2 regions of the Lysinibacillus sp. G01H genome follow, and region 2 is predicted to be linked to the other one. Evidence: predicted binding sites of a transcription regulator. Region 2 holds the regulator's gene; the other holds the start of a gene.
What was found. Region 2 encodes CtsR, which represses protease genes until heat stress. Its sites were predicted from a motif close to ATGGTCAATAAAGGTCAAACA; they were not measured.
Positions count from the first base shown of each region.

Region 1: the regulator CtsR is predicted to act here: its motif matches at 4,108-4,128, upstream of clpP (ATP-dependent Clp endopeptidase proteolytic subunit ClpP).

Region 1 is NZ_CP118397.1:3,759,045-3,767,122, reverse strand. Features, by position in the region: gene PSR12_RS19180 (NUDIX hydrolase) at 1-90, shown strand, start outside; gene rapZ (RNase adapter RapZ) at 100-993, shown strand; gene PSR12_RS19170 (gluconeogenesis factor YvcK family protein) at 998-1,993, shown strand; gene whiA (DNA-binding protein WhiA) at 2,059-3,006, shown strand; gene PSR12_RS19160 (HPr family phosphocarrier protein) at 3,119-3,376, shown strand; gene clpP (ATP-dependent Clp endopeptidase proteolytic subunit ClpP) at 3,431-4,021, opposite strand; tRNA gene PSR12_RS19150 (tRNA-Arg) at 4,330-4,404, shown strand; gene PSR12_RS19145 (basic amino acid ABC transporter substrate-binding protein) at 4,903-5,700, shown strand; gene PSR12_RS19140 (amino acid ABC transporter permease) at 5,787-6,497, shown strand; gene PSR12_RS19135 (amino acid ABC transporter ATP-binding protein) at 6,494-7,216, shown strand; gene PSR12_RS19130 (spore coat protein) at 7,305-7,919, opposite strand; gene PSR12_RS19125 (LemA family protein) at 8,053-8,078, shown strand, end outside.
Region 2 is NZ_CP118397.1:4,541,030-4,549,107, forward strand. Features, by position in the region: gene radA (DNA repair protein RadA) at 1-1,131, opposite strand, end outside; gene PSR12_RS23125 (ATP-dependent Clp protease ATP-binding subunit) at 1,223-3,667, opposite strand; gene PSR12_RS23130 (protein-arginine kinase McsB) at 3,657-4,766, opposite strand; gene PSR12_RS23135 (UvrB/UvrC motif-containing protein) at 4,763-5,305, opposite strand; gene PSR12_RS23140 (CtsR family transcriptional regulator) at 5,319-5,789, opposite strand; gene PSR12_RS23145 (DUF4870 domain-containing protein) at 6,056-6,361, opposite strand; gene PSR12_RS23150 (class I SAM-dependent methyltransferase) at 6,487-7,170, shown strand; gene corA (magnesium/cobalt transporter CorA) at 7,204-8,078, shown strand, end outside.

The sequences.
Region 1 (8,078 bases), 780 kb from region 2:
TCGCAATCTGGCATTCAGTATGGCACGTTTGACTATACAACGAATTTTGAACTACTTCATCAGAAAATACAAATTTCAAAAGAACAATAAAGGAGTTGCATGACAGTGGTGGTTGAAGGCCAACAAAGTACACATGAATTGGTTATTATTACAGGAATGTCTGGGGCTGGGAAAACAGTAGCTATTCAAAGCTTTGAGGATTTAGGGTATTACTGTATTGATAATTTACCACCTGCGTTACTTACAACTTTTTTAACCTTATTAAGAGATTCTGGTAAAAACAGTACCCGAATTGCAGCAGTAATGGATATGCGCGGAGGCGACTTTTTTGATGCTCTAATTGGCGCATTAGACCATATACTAAAAGAAGGCGATATTGTTGCTCGTATTTTATTTTTAGATGCAGATGATGCCACATTAGTCAGACGTTATAAAGAAACAAGACGTGCACATCCATTAGCAGTGAATGGTTTACCTCTAGATGGAATTAAACAGGAACGAGTACTTTTATCTGAAGTAAAGGGTCGTGCCAATTTTGTTTATAACACATCTAACATGAAACCAAAGCAATTACGTGAAAAAATCGTCAAAGAATTTGCAAGTGAGGCAGATACTATTTTTACCGTTAACATTATGTCCTTTGGCTTTAAACATGGTATGCCGATTGATGCGGACTTAGTGTTTGATGTTCGTTTTCTTAAAAACCCGTATTATGTGGAGGAGCTACGTCCAAAAACGGGTCTTCAAACAGAGGTATCTTCTTATGTGTTAGCGTTGGAAGATACGCAAATCCTTATACAAAAACTGACGGATTTATTAGACTTTATGATTCCTCTCTATCGACAAGAAGGCAAATCACAGCTTGTTATTGCTTTTGGTTGTACTGGGGGCCAGCATCGCTCCGTGACATTAGCAGAATTTTTTGGTGCATATTTTGCGGGCAAGGAAAATACGGTTATTACGCATCGTGATATTACTCGTAGAAAGGAATGAGTGAATGGGGAAAAAGCAAACAAAGCTTGTAGTAATTGGTGGTGGCACAGGGCTCTCCACGTTACTTCGCGGGCTGAAGCATCACCCATTTGATATTACTGCTATCGTAACAGTAGCAGATGATGGTGGATCTTCAGGTCGTTTACGTGATGATTACGATATCCCACCGCCTGGTGATGTACGCAATGTGATTGCAGCATTATCAGATATTGAGCCCCTTGTAGAGCAAATGTTTCAATACCGTTTTTCGGCATCTGAAGATTTACGAGGTCACTCCTTAGGGAATTTAATGCTTACAGCCCTTACTGATATTACAGGTGATTTCAATCATGCTATCAGTGAGATGGGAAAGGTTTTAAAAGTTCATGGTCGAGTTATTCCAGCTGCAAATAAAAAAATCACCTTACATGCTGTGCTTGAGGACGGTTCAATTATCGAGGGAGAATCAAAAATCCCGACAGCGACAAAACGCATTAATCGCGTTTTTTTAGTACCTGAAAATGTGCAACCGTTACCAGAAGCTATTCGTGCAATACTTCGTGCAGACTATATTTTAATAGGACCAGGAAGCTTATATACCAGTATTATTCCGAATTTGCTTGTTAAGGAAATAGGTGAAGCAGTTGTTAAGGCTAAAGGAAGAAAAATATATGTTTGTAATTTAATGACACAAAAGGGTGAAACCATTTCTTATACAGCAGGCGATCATGTAACAGCCATACATAGGCATGTTGGCCATGATTTTATCGATTCCATTTTAGTAAATGATGAAGAACTCCCTAACCCTGTAAAAGAACTGTATAAAGAAGAAAGAGCGGAACCAGTAACATTTGATGTGGCAAAGCTTGAAAGTATGGGATTAGAAGTTATCAAACGAGACATTGCTACAATTCGACCAGATGGAACGGTTCGACATAATGCTACAAATGTTGCAGAATGGCTGGTAGATTATGCTGATATTTACCATCAAAAAGTAAGAGGACCAATAATAGAAACATAATGGCTTTATTGTATATGGTAAGATGAACATATACATAGAAATCATGATTGAAAGGGGGGCGTGATATGTCTTTTGCTTCTGAAACAAAAAAAGAATTGACACAAATAGAAGCGGACAATCATTGTATGAAAGCAGAAGTTTCTGCCCTAATTCGTATGAATGGTTCATTATCCTTTGCAAATAAACAACTAAGCTTAGACGTGCAAACCGAAAACGCTGCAATTGCCAGAAGACTATATACGATTATGAAAAAATTGTATCCGTACAATGTGGAATTACTTGTTCGTAAGAAGATGCGATTGAAAAAAAATAACGTGTATATATGCCGTGTAAGAGAAGGGGCACGTGAGCTATTAATTGATTTAGAAATCATCTCAGACGACTTTCAATTTAACCATACTATCTCAAGAAAGCTCATTCAAAAGAGTGGCCAAAAAAGAGCTTATTTAAGAGGAGCCTTTTTAGCAGGAGGTTCCGTCAATAATCCAGAAACATCGGCTTATCATTTAGAGGTTTATTCTTTATATAAAGAACATGGTGAGGCATTAATGGATTTAATGAATGAATTTGAACTCAATGCCAAAACAATTGAACGTAAAAAGGGCTTTGTGACTTACTTAAAGGAAGCGGAAAAAATTTCAGATTTCCTTAATATTGTTGGCGCGCATCAGGCTATGATGAAATTTGAAGATGTTCGGATTTTGCGAGATATGCGTAATAGTGTCAACCGTATTGTGAACTGTGAAACTGCCAATTTAAATAAAACCATTGGAGCAGCATTACGGCAGGTTGAGAATATTCGATTTATTGAAAATTCAATTGGTCTTGATCAACTACCAGAGAAGCTTCGTGAAATAGCACGTCTCCGTGTTGAATACCAAGATGTGACATTAAAAGAGCTTGGTGAAATGGTATCTAGTGGAACGGTTAGTAAATCAGGTGTTAACCATCGATTGAGAAAAATTGATGAGATTGCGGATGCATTAAGGCGTGGTGAAAAAATAGGTGGTTAAGTTATCATACTTTTCAGGTATGAATGTCATGCTAATCGCTTATTGTTCTTTTGCCAGTAAGTAAGGTAAGATAAAACTAACAGACGAACGGTAGTGAAGGGGAGTTTTGAGAATGATTGAGAGAAGAGTCCAGGTTAAATTAAAATTAGGACTACAAGCTAGACAAGCAGCACTATTTGTGCAGGAAGCAAATCGTTTTAGTGCTGATATCTTTCTAGAAAAAGATGAGAAAAAAGTAAATGCCAAATCCATTATGGGTGTTATGAGCTTAGCAGTTGCTAAAGGTACCGAAGTGACTTTAAGCAGTGAAGGTAACGATGCTGAGCAAGCGGTTACAGCATTAGCAACAATTATTGAAAATGAAGATTAACACTCATTAAATACAAAAGGCATCACAGAGCAATTCTGTGATGCCTTTTATTTTTTATTTATTATCGCTACGGTGCATGATATGATCGATTAAACCGTATTCTTTTGCACGTTCAGCAGTCATGAAGTTATCGCGATCTGTGTCTCTTGCAATGACTTCAAGTGGTTGACCAGTGCGTTCAGATAAAATGCCATTTAATTTCTCGCGTAAGAATAGAATACGTTTAGCAGCAATTTCAATTTCTGTCGCTTGACCTTGTGCACCACCTAATGGTTGGTGAATCATGACTTCAGCATTTGGTAAGGCAAAACGTTTACCAGGTTCTCCAGCTGCAAGTAGGAAAGCACCCATTGATGCAGCCATACCAATACAAATTGTTTGGACCTGTGGTTTAATGATTTGCATTGTGTCATAGATAGCCATACCAGCCGTAATGGATCCACCAGGTGAGTTAATATAAAGAGAGATATCTTTATCTGGATCTTCTGCCTGTAGGAAAAGAAGCTGAGCGACAATGGAGTTAGCAACATTGTCATCAATAGCACTTCCTAAAAGGATAATACGGTCTTTAAGTAGACGTGAATAAATGTCATATGCACGCTCACCACGACTAGTTTGTTCAATAACTGTAGGAATTAAATTCATGTTAAATCCTCCTTAAAAAGCTAAATTCGAATACCTTTGCTGAAAATTTTCCTTTGTATTTCAGCTGTATCCTTATCATACACATTATAGTCAGGGAAGGTCAAATATTAACCCTGCTAAAGTGAAATTAAAAAAATAAAATGTTTTTGCATTCTATGGTTGAATTATATAGGATAGGCTTGTATAATGATTAAGGTTATAAGGTTTAAAGTACAGGTCACTATTTTGCAGGTATGCTTCAAAAATGAGGGTTATCTACATCATGCTTTTCGTAAGCCTAGAGTGAGTACTTTTTTTTTGTGTCTTTTGCCCTCGTGGTGTAATGGATAACACGTAAGATTCCGGTTCTTGCACTGGGGGTTCGATTCCCTCCGAGGGCGCCATTTTACTGATTAATTGATATACTGTTATAGCTCATCTCCTAATAAGTAGTTTAGCAGCCTGCTTACTGGAGATCGAGAGGAAGAATAAAGGGAATACTGTCCTAGTTGGCATTATTCCCCTATTTATTCCTTTCAAACCTTCAAAAAAGCAACAACTCCAAATTATTTTTTAGTGAACATACTGTACGTGAGACTAGAAATAGTCGAAAAAAAGAATCCTATCTGAGGGGATTCTTTTTTTTTGCCTAAATTTATCGAAATTTGGCATGGTTCTCATTGTATATATATTAGTTTTAGGTTAATTTTCTTGTTATTTATACATATTTTTTCAAATTATATGAATTTAATATAAATTTATATGAAAAAATATTTAATTTTATGCGAAAAGTTGTTGTCTAAATACTATAATGTTAATATAATTGACCTAATAGTCTAACATTTCCGAATTGCGAAAAATAATACGTAATTCGGAAAATTATCGAACTAGGGGGAAATACAATGAAAAAAACAGGTTGGATGTTACTGATGATAATTGCAGCATTAACATTAGCACTTGCAGGATGTGGTACAAAAGATGATGCATCTTCAGGTAGCTCATCTTCAGAAGATGGTGGAGATGGCAAAAAAGTTTATAAAGTAGGTACTGAGGCTACTTTTGCACCATTTGAATCTGTTGACGATTCAGGGAAAATTGTAGGGATTGATGTCGATATTTTACAAGCTATTGCAGATGAGATGGACTTTGAGGTTGAGTGGAATAATATTGGATGGGAGCCAGTGTTCCAAACAATTAAAAACGGTGAAACAGATATCGGTGCTTCTGGAATCACAATTACGGAAGAGCGTAAAGAATCATTTGATTTTACAGAACCGTATTATGAGTCTCAGTTATTAATTGTTGTGAAAGAAGATTCAAAAATTAAATCTCTTGATGAATTAAAAGATAAAAAAGTATCTGTACAAATTAATGCTACTGGTCATATGGCGGCGAAAAAGCTACAAGGGGAAGCAAGTACAAATATTATGGCTTTTGAAAGTCAGCCAATCGCTATTCAAGAAATGTTAAATGGGAATGTTGACGCAGCTATCGGAGATAACGCAGTAGTTTATGAATATATCAAAGCTCACCCAGATCAAAAACTAAAAGTAATTGAAGATGATGCATTCGAAAAAGAATACTATGGCTTCATGGTTCAAAAAGGAAATAAAGAATTGCTAGATAAATTAAACGAAGGTCTTAAAAAAGTTAAAGAAAACGGTAAATTAAAAGAAATTACAGGCATTGATTTTCAATAAAAATGAATGAAATGATGCTATTAACATAGTAACTGTGCTAACGGCTCATTTATTAATCGTAATTTAAAGGGGAATGGGGTTTTCGGATGGACATCTTTGACTTACGCTGGGACATTGTCTGGAACTACCGAGATATGTTTATACGAGGTATTGGCGTAACACTTATTTTGACACTTAGTGGTTATTTTGGCGGTATTCTATTAGGGCTATTTTTAGGCCTTGGAAAATTATCGAGTAAGAAATGGATTTATTGGCCATCTAAACTATATATCGATTTATTCCGTGGAACACCGATGCTTGTACAAATCTTGTTAATTCACTTAGCAGTTATTCCAACAATTTTTGGTCATTCTTTAGGTTATATGGTATCAGGGATTACAGCGCTTATTTTAAACTGTGCTGCTTATAATGCGGAAATTTTCCGTGCAGGGATTCAAAGTATTGCAAAAGGGCAAATGGAGGCTGCTCGTTCTCTTGGATTAACGCATAACCAAGCAATGCGTAAGGTCATTTTGCCTCAAGCTTTTAGACGTATGATTCCGCCATTGGGGAATGAATTTATTGCATTATTAAAAGATTCTTCACTCGTAACTGTAATTGCAGCACCAGATATTTTATATGCTAGTAAGGTCGTAGCTGGTGCAAGCTTCCGCTTCTGGGAACCGTATATCGTTGCAGCATTATTATATTTAGTGTTGACATATGGTGTAACGAAGATTGTAGCATTTATCGAGAAACGATTTAGCAATAGTTACGTCCCTCGTAAAGCTAAGGTAGAAGGGCGGGAAGCAAGATGATAAGAATTGAAAACCTACACAAATACTTTGGCAAGCTTGAAGTATTAAAAGGAATCGATTATGAAATTCAAGAAAAACAAGTTGTCTGTGTTATTGGGCCATCTGGTTCAGGAAAAAGTACATTTCTCCGTTGTATCAATATGTTAGAAGAAGTAACGGATGGTGCTATTTATATTGAAAATGTAAAAATTAATGATCCTAAAACGAATATCAATGAAATACGCGCTGAAGTGGGTATGGTGTTCCAACAATTTAACTTATTCCCGCATATGACTGTTATCGATAATGTCACGATGGCACCTATGCAAATTCGTAAAATGAGTCGTACAGACGCAGAAGCTCTAGGACATGAACTATTAAACAAGGTTGGGCTCGACAGCAAGGCCTATAATTATCCTGAGCAGCTTTCTGGTGGTCAGCAACAGCGTGTGGCGATTGCTCGTGCCTTAGCAATGAAGCCAAAAGCTATTTTATTTGACGAACCAACTTCAGCCCTTGACCCTGAAATGGTAAAAGAGGTGCTCGATGTTATGAAAAATCTAGCAGCTGAAGGGATGACAATGGTTGTTGTGACACATGAAATGGGCTTTGCTCGTGAAGTAGGCGATCGAGTAGTCTTCATGGATGGGGGCTATATTGTAGAAGAAGGGTCTCCAGAGGAACTATTCGGTAATCCACAAAGCGACCGTACGAAAGCGTTTTTAGGAAAAGTATTATAAAGCAGAAAAAGCGAACGAGCATGTCGTTCGCTTTTTTTGTGCTAAAAACAACAGAGCATGGTGAATATTCACCATGCTCTGTTGTTATTTAATGAAGGGGATTAGATGTTGTGTCGAATGCATTCAGCATCGTTTGCATATCCTGTTGGGAATACTGAGGCACCTGATAATAGCCGTGTTTGTTTTGATAAATGGATAATTCGTATCCCATTTCAATGCAGTTAGGAATACTATCCGCAACAACGCGACGAACTACAGGGTTTGTTGTCTCCAACGCAGCAGTTGTCATACATTTTGCTGCTCCTTTTTGAGCACCGAGTAAAAATCCAGAAATAGCTTCATCATTAATTTCATTAGCGTTTTGCATTGGCTTTTTTGGTTGACCAGGGTTTAGGCCATATTTGAAATCATTTCCTGTTTCCATCTGGTAGCGTCCTGTTGGAACAGATGGATCGTGTCCTGTTTTAAAGGACTCAACGATCGTATTGTACATACCAAGAGTGAAATTATATTGGCGATCCAAGATGTTGAGTAATTCAGGATCTTTTACATGGGGACGCAAAATAATCGCTTGGTTCATACCTGCAATAATTTCGCCAATTGTTTCATGCATGTCCATCATTTCATGTCCACCATGATTTAGGCTATGTTGTTGATTTAAATTTGTTTGGTTTGATGATTCATTGTAAAACGATTGTGACAAAAAAAACGCCTCCTCAATAATTTTTTGTTGCAGTATTTAGTATGGCGTGTCAATTCGATTTCATACGGTATAAATGTAAAGGTAAAAATGTAGACTAAAGATAGAAGGAAAAGCAAGTCAAGGAGGCTTAAAATTGAAAAAGTTACTTGGACCAATTGG
Region 2 (8,078 bases):
AATGCTTGTCAACACTGCTAAATCTATTGCTGGCTCATCCAGCTTGACACCACCAGCAACTTTAATATATGCATCCTGAGCTTGTAGCATGAGACCCATACGCTTTTCTAGTACAGCCATTAGCAATTGTACTCGGTTTTGATCGACACCTGTGGCCATACGTTTAGGATAGTTAAAGCTTGTAGGTGTAACTAAGGATTGAATTTCAACAAGGATTGGCCTTGTCCCCTCCATTGATGCTACAATAGTTGACCCCGCCGCACCTTGTGAACGCTCCTGTAAAAATAACTCCGAAGGGTTTAGAACTTCCTTTAACCCTCCTTGAAGCATTTCAAATATAGCAATTTCATTTGTAGATCCGAAGCGGTTTTTTTGGCTTCGTAAAATACGATGATTATGATGTCTTTCCCCTTCAAAGTACAGTACAGTATCCACCATATGCTCTAAAATACGTGGCCCAGCAATTTGTCCCTCTTTTGTTACATGCCCTACTAGAAAAATAGCAATGCCTTTGGTTTTAGCGATTCGCATCAGCTCAGCTGTACATTCACGAACCTGTGAGACACTACCAGGGGCGCTTGTTACTTCTGGATGAAAGACCGTTTGTATGGAATCGACAATAACAAATTTAGGCTGTACTTCATCAATGGTTTGGTTTAAAAACTCTAGGTTTGTTTCGGAGTATATGTAAAGCTCTTGAGAAATCACTCCTAAACGCTCTGCTCGTAATTTCGTTTGACGAATAGATTCCTCTCCAGAAATATAAAGTACGCGATGCCCTTTATTCGATAGTAATGCGGAAACCTGTAATAGTAATGTTGATTTCCCTATTCCAGGATCGCCCCCGATCAATACTAGAGAACCAGGTACAATGCCCCCGCCTAATACACGATTGAGTTCGCCCATTTCTGTTGCTACACGCGATTCTTCAGTAGCTTCCACTTGGATAATCGGGATTGCCTTTTGTGTGACTGTAGCAGAATGTTGAAATGCTCCTCGTGGACCTTTTGCAACCATCTCTACTTCTTCCACCATTTTATTCCATTCACCACACCCAGGGCATCTTCCCATCCATTTAGCAGACTCATAGCCACAGCCTGAACATACAAATTTCGTTTTTTTCTTTGCCAAATTGCTTTCACCTCGAATATTTGTTCTTATCCTTAATTGTACAGAAAAAAAGACAGCTTGGCACTTAAAGCCTCACTGTCTTTCCTTGAAATTATTTAGAGATGGATACTCCCTCTTTTTTCTTTACAACAAACTCATCGTTTACGTAATCAATGATAACCTGATTACCCTTTTCTACATTACCCTTTAGTAATTCTTCCGATAATCGATCCTCTACTTGTTTTTGTAATGCACGACGTAGTGGACGAGCACCATATTGAGGGTCATAGCCTTCTTCAGCAATTTTCTCAAGTGCTGCATCAGTCAACTCTAACGAAATATCTTGCTCTTTCAAGCGTTTTGTTAAAGCATTGCCCATCATCGCAATGATTTCTTTTAAGTGCTCTTTTTCTAATGCGTGGAAGACAATCATTTCATCGATACGGTTTAAGAATTCTGGACGGAATGCTTTTTTCAATTCTTCTAACATCGTACCCTTCATGTCTTTATGCTTAGACTCTGCACCGCCTACATTGAAACCAAGGCTCTTTTGGTATTTTAATGCATCCGCACCAACGTTTGAAGTCATAATGACCACTGTATTGCGGAAGTCTACTACACGTCCCTTAGAGTCTGTTAAACGACCATCTTCAAGCACTTGTAATAGAATATTGAATACATCAGGGTGTGCCTTTTCAATTTCATCTAATAAAACGACTGAATATGGCTTACGACGAACTTTCTCTGTCAGTTGGCCACCATCATCGAAGCCTACATAGCCTGGAGGTGAACCTACTAGACGAGAAGTCGAATGTTTCTCCATATACTCGGACATATCAACACGAATCATCGCATCCTCATCGCCAAACATTACTTCAGCAAGTGCTCTTGCAAGCTCTGTTTTACCAACGCCTGTAGGTCCTAAGAAGATAAATGAACCAATTGGTCGTTTTGGATCCTTTAGGCCTGCTCTTGCACGACGTATTGCACGAGAAATTGCTTCTACCGCTTCTCCTTGCCCTACTACACGTTTGTGTAACTCTTCTTCGAGCTGTAATAACTTGGAAGATTCTTCAGAAGCAATTTTAGCTACTGGAATTCCTGTCCACATTGAGACAACTGCTGCTACATCATCCACAGTTACTTTAGATTCGGCTTTACCTTGCTCTTCTTTCCAATTTTTTCGGGTAGCTTCAATTTCATCCTTCAGCTTTTGCTCTGTATCTCTTAGTGCTGCTGCCTTTTCAAATTCTTGACCTGATACGGCTGCATTTTTTTCAGAACGAACATTTTCAAGCTTATCCTCAAGCGCCTTTAAGTTTGGTGGCACTGCGAATGAGCGTAAGCGTACTTTAGAACCCGCTTCATCGATTAAGTCAATCGCTTTATCTGGTAAGAATCGGTCAGAAATATATCTATCACTCATTTTGGCCGCTGCTTCAATCGCTTCATCTGTAATTTTCACACGGTGATGCGCTTCATAACGATCGCGTAAGCCTTGAATAATTAGAATAGCCTCTTCCACTGTCGGCTCATCCACTTGGATTGGTTGGAAACGACGCTCTAAGGCTGCATCCTTTTCAATGTACTTGCGGTACTCATCAAGTGTTGTGGCACCAATACATTGAAGTTCACCACGTGCTAAAGATGGTTTTAAGATATTTGATGCATCAATCGCACCTTCAGCACCACCCGCGCCAATTAATGTATGCAATTCGTCAATAAATAAAATGATGTTGCCTGCTTGGCGAATTTCATCCATCACTTTTTTCAAACGATCTTCAAATTCTCCACGATATTTTGTACCTGCAACAACTGTCCCCATATCTAAGGTCATTACACGTTTGTCACGAAGGATTTCTGGAACTTCATTATTAATAATTTGCTGTGCCAATCCTTCAGCAATCGCTGTTTTACCAACACCTGGCTCACCAATCAATACAGGGTTATTTTTCGTACGACGCGATAAAACCTCAATAACTCGTGTAATTTCCTTGCTTCGGCCAATGACAGGGTCTAATGTACCTTCACGTGCAATTTGTGTTAAATCACGTGCTAGGCTATCTAATGTTGGTGTATTGGCAGCTTGAGCTGCTTGTTGGCCAGATTGTGCATTATCATTATTACCTAATAGCAATAATACTTGCTGGCGAGCTTTATTTAAGCCGACTCCCGCATTGTTTAAAACGCGAGCTGCCACGCCCTCACCCTCACGTATAAGCGCCAATAATAAATGCTCTGTACCGATATAGGAGTGACCCAATTTACGTGACTCATCAACAGATAATTCAATTACTTTTTTAGCTCTTGGCGTATAATGAACGATTGGACCGACATCTTCTTTGCCCTTACCAACTAATTCTTCAATGCCAGCTTCAATCGTTTGAGGACTAATATCAATGGCTTCTAACGCTTTCGCAGCAATACCGCCGCCTTCACGTATAAGCCCTAATAGAATATGCTCTGTACCGATAGATTCGTGCTTCCAACGAATAGCCTCTTCCTGAGCAAGCTGTAATACTTTTTGCGCGCGTTGTGTAAAACGATTAAACATCATATAAATCCTCTCCTTTTTCCCCATTTATAGGCTTATTCGCATGTTCTTGGGATAATGTCTCACGAAGCATCTCCGCTCGTACACGATCCCGTTCAGCAGGTGGTAATGCCTCACCTGCATAGTGCTGTAAAAAACCTGGTTGCATACTAACAACACATTCATTTAAGGTCGTTGCTTGTATACCATCAATCAATTGTAAATCTACTCCTAAACGAACATTAGATAGGCAAGTAGCAGCTTCCTCACTTGTTAAAATCCTTGCATGTGTAAGTGTGCCTAAAGCTCGATATACGCGATCTTCTAGCGCAAGCTCTGCCTTTTCCATTAATTTACCTCTTGCATGTCGCTCTTTTTGAATAATCTTTTCAGCGACACTTTGTATATCTGCTAATATATCTTCCTCTGTCTTCCCAAGTGTAATTTGGTTAGAGACTTGATAAACATTCCCTAAATTTTCGCTTCCTTCACCATATATACCTCTTACAGTCATTCCTAAGCGTGTCATGGCATTTATAATTTGATTCATTTGCCCAGTTAATGTAAGAGCGGGTAAATGCATCATGACGGATGCTCGTAGCCCCGTACCAATATTCGTTGGACAGCTTGTTAAATAACCAAAAGTATCTCGAAAAGCATATGGTAATACTTTCTCTAGGATACGATCAATCTTATTTGCTTGTTCATAGGCACTTTGAAGTTGAAAACTTGCTGTCATACATTGAATGCGTAAATGATCCTCTTCATTCACCATAATGCTAACGGATTCATCTTCAGAGAGTAGTATAGAGCCCACTTGCTCTTTTTTAGCCAGTTGCGGGCTAATCAAATGCTTTTCTACAAGAATTTGACGCTGTAAAGGGGTTAAATCCTTTATAGCAAAATAAGCATAATCATTTTGAAGCGTTGGGCTATCGCTGATTGCATGTGTAACGGCCTGTTCCACTTGCAGTGCCTCATTTTCTGAAAATGCTAATGGAAAACGATAGCCATCTAAATTTCGTGCAAGGCGGATCCGTGTACTAATGACGATATCTGAGTAATCATCTTTGATATGCATCCATGTTGGTGTCGCACGCTCTAAAAATGATTCAATCATCATGTCACATCACCACCTTCAAATTGTAGATGCTTCTCTAGCTCTTTGACTTCATCACGTAGCTTCGCCGCTTCTTCAAACTTTTCTTCATCTACGGCGGATTTCATACGCTTGCGGATATCCTCTATTTGCTTTTTAATAACATACACATTACTGCGAGCACCAGGCATTTTACCAATGTGTTGTGGACCTGCCTGAATACGATTAAAAAGCTTTGGCAAATGATCTCCAAATGTGTCATAACAGCTTGGGCACCCGAATTTTCCTTCTTTTAAAAATTGCTTATACGAAAATCCACATTGTGGGCATGTTTGCTGCTGTGGTTGTACCTGTTGTTTTTCCCCCACCTTTTGCCATGTAGGAGAGCCAAACCAGTTAGACAATAACTGTTGAATAGATACTGGCTCTTGTTTAAACTCTGCATGAAATGGATGGAATTGTGAGGCGCAGACGTCACAATAATGATGCTCTACTTTTTGCCCACTTTGAACTTGTGTTACTGTAACTGTCGCATTACGTTGTTTACAATGTTCGCATATCATTTCCATCACCTCACTATTTTTGTTGTTCATATTTTATTGTTGTCAGCATTGCTCGCAATATTTTTGATCGAATGACATCTCTTAATGGGAGATGCAAGTCGATCGTGGAGCGATCAATTGCTGCTAACATTAATTTCGCTTCTCGCTTGGAAATTACCTGCTCATCAATGAGTCGATAAACCAAATCTTCTGCCATCGTTTGTGATGCCCCACCTTCAATTTGCCTGAGAACATCGTCGATCAAATCAATCTGTGAATTCGCGCGGACACGTAAAATTCGAATGTATCCACCACCACCACGTTTGCTCTCAACAAGGTAACCCCGCTCGGCAGTAAATCTTGTATTAATAACATAATTTATTTGTGATGGTACACATTGAAATTTATCAGCAATTTCACTACGTTTAATTTCAATATGCCCTTCCCCACCTAATTCAAGTACTTGCTTTAAGTAACCCTCTATGATGTCTGATATATTACGCATTTTAGGAATACACCTCGCTTGCTTCACTGACTTTGACTATCTTTGACTTTCTTTGAGTATATTATACAAAACGCTTGAAAAAAATTGCAATGATTTCGCCCATAGAAAAGTGGAAAGTCTTGAAAATGGCTTTTTAATAAACGAAAAAGGCACTTTTCGATCATTTGTTTACGGTTTAATAATTTCCTCATACACCTAATGTACCCTTATTCGTCATAGAAAAAACGCAAGCATATGCAACTAGCATATACTTGCGTCTATGAAAATTATACCCAGCGACCAACAATTGGATAACGCCAAGGTTCATCAGACAATGCTTTTACGATACCGATAATCGGTACCACAAATAGCATAATGCCGAAAATGATTAAAAATGGTAAGCCAATAAGGACAAAGCTTAAAACAACAGAGATAGCAATTAAAACACCCATGACAATTTGGAATAGCAGTGCTTGAATAGAAATTGCCTTTATTTCCTCATCCGAACTAATTAAAAAGAAAATAATGGGCACTAACCATGGCGCAAAAAATGCACTTGCGTGTATGATTACTTTAGACCATTTAGACTCCATATATATCAACCCTTTCTTTGAACTTTATTCTATGTTTTATGTACTACTATTTACGGAACTATACCCGCAATAGTTTCACATTAAGAAGGATTTTTTAAAATTTTTTTGAAAGGCTGTGAGGAGCGTTGGAATTTAACAACACATTAGCAAATGAATATGAAAAGGGTATTCGCCGTACATTGCCTAGTTATGATACCATGCTACGTTTAATACAAACTTTTTATCATTCTAGGCTATCAGAAAATGCTAACATGTTAGTCGTGGGAGCAGGGAGTGGCAATGAAATTATACAGCTTGCAGAAGGAAGACCTCACTGGTCATTTACTGGCATTGATCCATCAGAATCCATGCTTACTATAGCTAAAGAGCGTTTGCTCACTCTACCAAATAATATGTCATTCCATCAGGCTACAATACTAGATGCTTCGCTGTCCTCTACTCAGTATGATGCAGCAAGTTGTGTTCTCGTCTTGCATTTTATTCACGATTATAAAGAAAAGCTAGAAACAATAAAAGCAATAGCAAGATATTTGAAACCTGGAGCACCGTTTGTCCTTGTTTCAAAATATGGTCAGCTAGGATCTTTAGAAACAGAACTACAATTTGATTTATGGCGTTCTTATTGGCTACAGCATACTAGACTTTCTTTATCCGAAGTAGCAGAGATGGAAAAATCCATTCGTTCCCTTTCTTTTATGAGTGAAGAGGAAATTTTAACACTTTTACAAAGTGCGGGCTTTACTAAACCTTCTAGATTTTTTGCCACTACTTTGTTCGGTGGTTGGGTATGCTTTAAAGAGGATCGCTAACTATTTTGTAGTAAATAATTTGAGGTGAAAACCGTGATAAGCACCATCGGCATTACAAAGCAGCAACAATTGTTAAAGGATTTTCCATTAGAAGAGATACATCAGCAAGAATTTGAATGGTATTGGGTTGATTTTAATTGTCCTACAGCGGAGGAAGAATTATTGTTGGATACATTTTTCCACTTTCACCCTCTTGCTATTGAAGATTGCTTAATGAGGTTGCAGCGTCCTAAGCTCGATTTCTATGATGATTTTCATTTCTTTGTCATTCATCGAGTAAACGAAGAGACGTTAGCTGCGGAGGAGGTTAATATTTTTGCCTCCAATAAATTCATCATAACCTTCCATAAAAATCCTGTCCCTGAGATAGAGAAGGTGCAAAAAATGCTGGAAAACCAACCGAAGAATTGGGAGCGAGGTACTGTATACCTAACGTATCAAACCATTGATAAAATTGTTGATAGTTATTTTCCACTCGTTTACAAAATTGAAGATCATCTAAATGCTTTAGAAGGTGAACTTACATACCAAAGTAATGTAAATGCCATGAAAATTGTCTTCGAGTTCCGTAGTGACTTGCTTGACTTAAGACGTACTATTTTACCAATGCGTGACCTTTTATATCGCATTCTTAATTCTTACCGTTTCTCACTAAAAAAATCGGAGAGAGCTTATTTTGGAGATATCTACGACCATCTACTTAAGCTAACAGAGATGGTTGAATCTAATCGAGAGCTTACAGCAGATATGCGAGATAGTTATATGGCTATGAGTTCTAGCCGAATGAACGGTATTATGATGACTTTAACAATTGTATCAACTATCTTTATACCACTTACTTTCATTGCTGGTGTGTATGGGATGAATTTCGATAACATGCCTGAGCTACATGGGCAATACAGCTATTT